2 regions of the Sulfuricella sp. genome follow, and region 1 is predicted to be linked to the other one. Evidence: predicted binding sites of a transcription regulator. Region 1 holds the regulator's gene; the other holds the start of a gene.
What was found. Region 1 encodes FliA, which starts transcription of late flagellar genes. Its sites were predicted from a motif close to CTAAAGTTNNCNNAAANNNTGCCGATANNA; they were not measured.
Positions count from the first base shown of each region.

Region 1 (3,485 bases):
GACAGCTCCCAGTTGGACGGGAAAGCTGCGGTGTTTATCGGTGTGTTATCGGTAAACCCTTCCACCTGAACGTCATTTGGTACCTGCGCCAGAACACGCCCCACTGCGCGCAGCGCCTTGACCGACCCCGGCTCCAGGGACGCCTGGCCTGAAGCAAACAGCACACTGGCATTGATCTCGATCGCGATGCCGTGAACGCTTTGGCTGACCCTGACCTGGCCCTCTTTCACCAAGGGTTCCATCGCCTTGAGAATATCCATGGCGACACCTTTCATCTTCTCCGTTTGCTGTTTCTGACGGGCTTCAAAGACGGGGTCAGGTTTGCGCACGAAAATCGTTTGTTTCAGGACCAGAGCCTGAGCGGTACTCGACGCTCCCTTGGTTGATGCATCGATCCGCAGTGCGGGTGCAATCGGCGTGGTGGCGGTCGGTGCGTTCTTGAAGGCGTTGACCAGGGAATCGCTCAGCACCCGGTATTTGCCCTCATTAACCTGGGAAATCGAGTACATCACGACAAAAAAGGCGAACAACAGGGTAATGAAGTCGGCGTATGACACCAACCAGCGCTCGTGGTTCTCATGCTCTTCGTGCTTCTGTCTGCGCGCCATCGTACACCGCCGCCGGAAGTGGCTCTAAATGACTAAATGATGTAACCCTGCAATTTTGATTCGATCACGCGGGGATTCTCGCCGTTGGCAATGGATACCAGGCCTTCAATCAGCATCTCGCGCATCACCACTTCCTGCTCGATAAGGTATTTGAGCTTGCTGAACATCGGCAGGAAAAACAGGTTGGCCGATCCCACGCCGTAAACGGTGGCGACGAAAGCCACGGCGATACCTCCGCCCAGTTTGGATGGGTCGCTCAGGTTCTCCATCACGTGAATCAAGCCGAGCACCGCACCCAGAATGCCAATGGTAGGGGCATAGCCGCCCGCAGCCTGCCAGACTTTCGAAGCATCCAGATGATGTTTCTCATAAGTGGAAATTTCCACCTCAAGCGCGGCTCGAATTTTCTCCGGTTCGCCGCCGTCCACCAGCATTTGCAACCCTTTTTTGGTGAAGGCGTCCTGCAGCTCATCCAGTTGCGACTCCAGCGCCAACAATCCACCCTTGCGCGCAATGTTGCTCCAGTTCAGCACCTGCTCGATCAATAACTGCGGGACCGCCCTGGGTGGCCAGATTATCCATTTGGCCAGCCTCATGCCCTCAAAAAAAATCTTGGACGAACTCTGCAGCATGATGGCGCCCGTCGTGCCGCCGAGGACGATAACGAATGCTGTCAACTGCAGCAGGGAATTGATATGTCCCCCCTCCAGAACCTGGCCGCCAATAATCGCGGTAAAAGCCAGCAAAATACCGAATATGCTGACTAGATCCATCTGTCTGCTCCGTCGTTAATGCTCCACCCCATGCACCGTTTGCCTTCCATTTTCACAGCCATTCCTTCAACTTGCTGCGCAAGCGTGCCATGGCCTGGCTATGCAGCTGACACACGCGCGATTCGCTAACACCCAGCACCTCGCCGATTTCACGCAGATTCAGCTCTTCCTCGTAGTACATCGCCATCATCAGCTTCTCGCGCTCTGGCAGCATGCTGATTGCCTCGATCAGTTTTGCCCGGAACCTTCCGTCCTGCAGTTTAACGAACGGTTCGGCAGAGTCGTCGGCACAGTGGCGCTCGAAGAAGTCCTCGTCCTCGCCGTTCTGCAAGTCCTCGTAATGCAGCAACTGACAACCACGCGCGTCCAGCAGCATCTGCTGGTAGTCACCCAGACTCACGTGCAGCTCGTCGGCCACCTCACGCTCGGTCGGAGCGCGGCATACGCGCTGCTCCAAAGCATTCATTGCCATTTCGATCTGACGTAGCGTTTTCCGCGCCGAGCGCGGCAACCAGTCGCATTGCCGCAATTCATCCAGCATTGCGCCGCGGATACGCTGCACTGCATAGGTCTCGAACTGCGCGCCCTGCGTGTCGTCGTAATTGCTCACTGCATCAAGCAGGCCGATCATGCCTACCTGAATCAGGTCATCGACCTGAACGCTGGCAGGCAGCCTCGCCATCAGGTGATAGGCAATGCGCTTGACCAGCGGAGCATGTTGGACGACGTATTGATTTTTCTCCAGTCCGGTTTTGGCGTACATAGCGCAATTCTATAGGCGAAAGCCCCCCGCCGCCATCCGGCTGCTCTGAATCAGGCGCTGCATGAATGCTTCCAAGCGCCCGTCCTCGCCCGATGGTTGCGGCCACTGCTCCATGGTTTCCGCCAAGTCCCTGAGCGCTTTGGCCGATTCGGTGACGGGAAATGCTTCCACTACCGGCCGACAAATCCGGGCGGCCTGCCTGAGCTTCTCGTCAAACGGCACATAGCCCATGAAATCGAGGGATACATCGAGGAATCGCACAGCCACTTCAGCCATGTTATCGTACAGCGCCCGCGCCTCCTGCTCGTTCTTGACCTTGCTGGCCAGGATATGGAAACGGTGAATGGCAAAATTCTGATTGAGCACCTTGATCAGGGCATAGGCGTCTTTAATCGAAGAAGGATGCGGGGACACCACGATCACGATTTCCTGCGACGCCAAAGAAAGCGGCAAGACATTGCTCGCAAACCCGGCAATGGCATCCACCAGCACCACGTCCACCGTTTTCGACAGCTGACGGAATGACTGTACCAGCCAATCCTGATCTTCCTGCCCCAGTTCTCCCAGCACTCGCAGTCCATTGCCGGCGGAAACGATACCTACCCCCTCCGGTCCGCGCAGCATCACCTCATCCAGCGTCTTTTCGCGCCGGATCACGTGCATCAAGTCGTAGCGTGCGGTGAGGCCTAGCAGCGTTTCTGTGCTACCTTTGCCCTGCTGCTCGTCCAGCACCAGCACATGTCGACCACGCTTGGCCAATGCCACGGCAAGGTTGACGACAATATTGGTTTTTCCGACCCCGGTCCTGCCGCTAGTCAGCGTCACCACCCGCACCGAATCCCGTGCCAGCAGACGACGCAACCCCTCGGCTTGATCCTGCAGGACATCAGCCACGTAGCGCTCCCACGTCACGCTTTGCTTCCGTGTAGCCGGTCGACTCTACACCAGCCAACCCGCCGGCCGCCGCCATAACCAATGGATATTCTGCTTCCAGCGGGGTAAACGGCGAATCTCCCTGGACGGGTTTCAAGACCCGATCCACCAGATAAACCGGATTTGGGAGGTGCAGGTCCTCCGGCACACGCTGTCCATTGGCAACATAATGGAGCATCAATTTGTGGCGGATCACCACGTCCAGCGCAGGGCCAATACTGATCGCCTCATCGATTTTTGTCAGGATGCAGCCATCCATATCATCCTTCTTGTAGGAACGGACAACGTCTTCAAGTGTGCTGCCCTGCCCGTTGGCGGAAAGCAGCAATAAGCGCTTGATGCTGCGTCCGGCGCCGGACAGAAGTGCCACCTGCTCGGAAAGGCGGCGATCGCGCTGGCTCATGCCGA
Region 1 covers NZ_DATKTK010000043.1:14,321-17,805, forward strand. Annotated here, with positions in the region: gene motD (flagellar motor protein MotD) at 1-608, opposite strand, end outside; gene VMV64_RS09065 (flagellar motor protein) at 641-1,381, opposite strand; gene VMV64_RS09070 (RNA polymerase sigma factor FliA) at 1,434-2,144, opposite strand; gene VMV64_RS09075 (P-loop NTPase) at 2,154-3,056, opposite strand; gene flhF (flagellar biosynthesis protein FlhF) at 3,031-3,485, opposite strand, start outside.

Region 2 (3,485 bases), on a different contig from region 1:
TTCCCCTCCAGCTCACTCTCCATTTCCTGCTACTTTCTATCTTAACGCAACAGGGCCAGCACGCCGTTCGGCAACGAATTGGCCTGCGCCAGCATCGCCGTACCTGCCTGCTGCAGGATCTGGCCGCGGGTCAGTGCGGCAGTTTCCTGGGCGAAGTCGGTATCCTGAATCCGGCTACGGGAAGCGCTCAGGTTCTCCGAGGTCGCTTGCAGGTTGGCAATGGTCGACTCGAAGCGGTTCTGGATGGCGCCGAAGGTGCTGCGCAGGGTACTGACCGAGGTCAGCGCGGCGTCGATGCGATTCATCGCATCGTTGGCGTTTGTAGCGTTAAGAACGTTAACACTCGTCAAGGTAGTGGTATCCACTGCGTAGGTTTGCGCGGAAAATCCGAACTTGGCGACGTCCGCACCCGCCAGCGTGATAGCCTGACTTGACTTAAGGCTGATCGAGCCAAGGGTAGTCGTGGCTGTACCCACGTTATCTGATGCGATGTTAGTGTCGAGACCAGTACCGGTACCACCCGTACCTGCTGTAACCGTCTCTGCCACGGTGATGTTGCGGGCGTCAATTGAACTCATCGTAATCTTGCCGGATACTGCATCCTTCGTGGCAGACACGCCAGTGGTCGTGGAATTCGCGTTGATCGCAGAAACCACGGTGTCAGCGGTAATGACAGCGCTGGCGGTTGTATTATTGAGCACTGTCGTTCCATTAATCACCAATGTGTAAGCTGGCGCACCGGTACCGTTAGTGACGGTAGAGAACGCAACCGTTTCTGTGACCGTGTTGGTTGCGCTTGCCGTAACACCGGAAACGCCGGCGGCGTTAATGGCCGCCAATTTGGCATATGCGCTTGTACCATCCATGGCGGTAGTTGCGCCCGCGTTCGCGCCAGTACCTGCGTAGCTACTCGATGCGGCAACACCCACCGCAGCGCCTGTTCCGACCTGGATAGTGAAAGCACCCGCAGCCGAAGCGGAGTTTGTTACTGCAGTCCCTGCAGCATTAGATATTTGACCGATCTGGTTGGCCTTGACACCCGACGACAAGTTAACAGAAATCGTCTCGCCAGCGTTCGCGCCGACTTGAAACGCGGAGGTGCCGAAACTGCCATCGAGAACCCGGGTGCCGTTGAAGGAAGTCTGGGAAGAAATCCGGTCAATCTCGGCGATGCGCTGCTGCACTTCCAGATCCAGCGCGGCGCGATCAGAGGAATTGTTGGTCGCGTTGGCAGACTGCACCGCCAGTTCGCGGATGCGCTGCAGGTTGTTGGTTACCTCGCCCAGTGCGCCTTCAGCGGTTTGTGACAGGGAAATACCGTCGTTGGCGTTACGCGCTGCCTGATTCAGGCCGCGAATCTGCGTGGTAAAACGCTCGGCAATCGCCAAGCCGGCCGCGTCGTCCTTGGCGCTGTTGATACGCAAACCGGAGGACAGGCGCTGCAAGGCCTGGTTCAACGATGATTGGGAAGTATTCAGGTTGCGCTGCGAATTCAGCGAGGCAATATTGGTGTTAATGACTTGTGGCATTTTATTTCTCCTTGGTAGGGTGATTTAACCGCTGGCGTTGTCGCCTCCGACTTTGGTTGCCCTAAAAAATCAGAGCCACTTAATCCGCCGTCAGTACCTTTATCGGGAGACCATGGAGAAACTTTAATGTTTTTTTTGCGCCTGAACAAAAACAGCTTGTAAATGGCTAGCAAGGGCGATGCCCATTAAGCCACTTCAAGTGAGCAGTCCTTCCCTAGGGCAATTCCAAGGTATTGGGCGCATTGAGATTGATGCCCTCGGTTTTCGCTATTGAGATGATTTGCTGTTCCATTTGCGGCAGGTGTTGTTCAACGATGTTCCAGATTAGCGTCAAATCCACGCCTAGATATTGGTGCGCCAGAAAATTTCGGGTGGCAGCGATTTGCGGCCAGGGCGTTTCGGGGTGGGAAGAAATCAGACTGTCGGTTCCTAAATCCTTGACGGCTTGGCCGATGACTTCAAGGTTGCGGATAACGGCGTCTTGGGTTTTGCGGTCCTGGAAGAAAGCTTCCTTGCCCGCTTGCACGTATTCCTTGATCCAGCCGATGCAGTCGTAAATGTGGCGGATGTAGACAGAGCGGTCTTTTGTCACAATGGCGCAGCCTCGCCCAGAATGCGGTCTTTCAGGTAACGATTGATGCCGTTGGGGGTCAACACGTCAACTTTTCTACCGATTGCCTTCTCGATGTCTTGTTGCAGGCCGATCAAATCAAACAGGCTGCGGGTTTCCTGCATGTCCACCAGGAAATCCACGTCGCTGCCTTCCTGATCTTCACCACGGATAACCGAACCGAACAGGCGAACATTGCTTGCCCCATGCTTGGCTGCAAGGGCCAGGATTTCGGTTCTTTTGCTTCGTAGGATGCTGAGAGTGTTCATGATTTTCGTATTGTAGTCCAAATCATCAGTACGAATACGCCCGTTGCGAGGATTTATGCTGCCAAGAGAAGGAATTCTATTTTTGACTTTCCACACAATCGCCGCAAAAGCCGAACCTTTATGAGTCTCCCTGCATAGCCGAGAGTTTCCCCAACTGAACTATGAAGCACCACCGGACTCCCGGCTACTCAGCAACAGGTGGATTGTCGGGGAACAATTCCTCGACAAACCCAAACCGACTCATATCCCTGATCCGCATCGGGTACAGAATGCCCAAAAGGTGATCGCATTCATGCTGCACCACCCGGGCATGGAAGCCGCTCACGGTGCGGTCTATCTGGTTGCCGAACTGATCGAAGCCCTGGTAGCGCAACCTTTTGTAACGCGGCACCAAGCCGCGCAGACCGGGGATGCTCAGGCAACCTTCCCAGCCTTCATCCATTTCGTCGCTGAGATGCGTTAGCTCCGGATTGATCAGCACCGTGTCCGGCACCAGCTCGGCATCCGGGTAGCGCGGGTTGGAGGCTACGCCGAAAATCACCACTTGCAGGCCGATCCCGACCTGTGGCGCGGCCAACCCTGCGCCACTGAAGGCGGCCATGGTGTCACGCATGTCTTGCAACAGTGCGTGCAATTCCGGGGTATCAAAAGAAATGACCGGGACTGCGGCCTCCAGCAGCCGCGGGTCACCCATACGCAACACGGCTCTAATCGCCATACGGGTCAATTACCGTTCGGGCTGAGCTTGTCGATGCCCATTCACCCTTCGACAAGCTCAGGGCGAACGAGCTTAAACGAACAGAATTAGTTTTAATCACCATCCAGCCCCACTACATGCTCCAGGATGATTCTTACACGCTGCATGGCCTGCTTCAACACGGCGTCGATTTCCTCGAAGCTAATGACATGCTTGCTGGAATTTCGGCCGGCCGCGTGATTGGCGACCACGGCAATAGCGGCATAACAAAGCCCCAGTTCACGGGCGAGCACCGCTTCCGGCATGCCGGTCATGCCCACCATGGTGGCGCCGTCACGGTCGAGGCGGTTGATTTCAGCTGCCGTTTCCAGGCGCGGACC
Region 2 covers NZ_DATKTK010000040.1:55,846-59,330, reverse strand. Annotated here, with positions in the region: gene VMV64_RS07750 (flagellin) at 42-1,529, opposite strand; gene VMV64_RS07745 (DUF86 domain-containing protein) at 1,744-2,121, opposite strand; gene VMV64_RS07740 (nucleotidyltransferase family protein) at 2,118-2,408, opposite strand; gene def (peptide deformylase) at 2,593-3,126, opposite strand; gene VMV64_RS07730 (S-methyl-5'-thioinosine phosphorylase) at 3,219-3,485, opposite strand, start outside.
Region 2: a site for FliA is predicted at 1,627-1,656, ahead of VMV64_RS07750 (flagellin). Genes of this name have one in related genera too.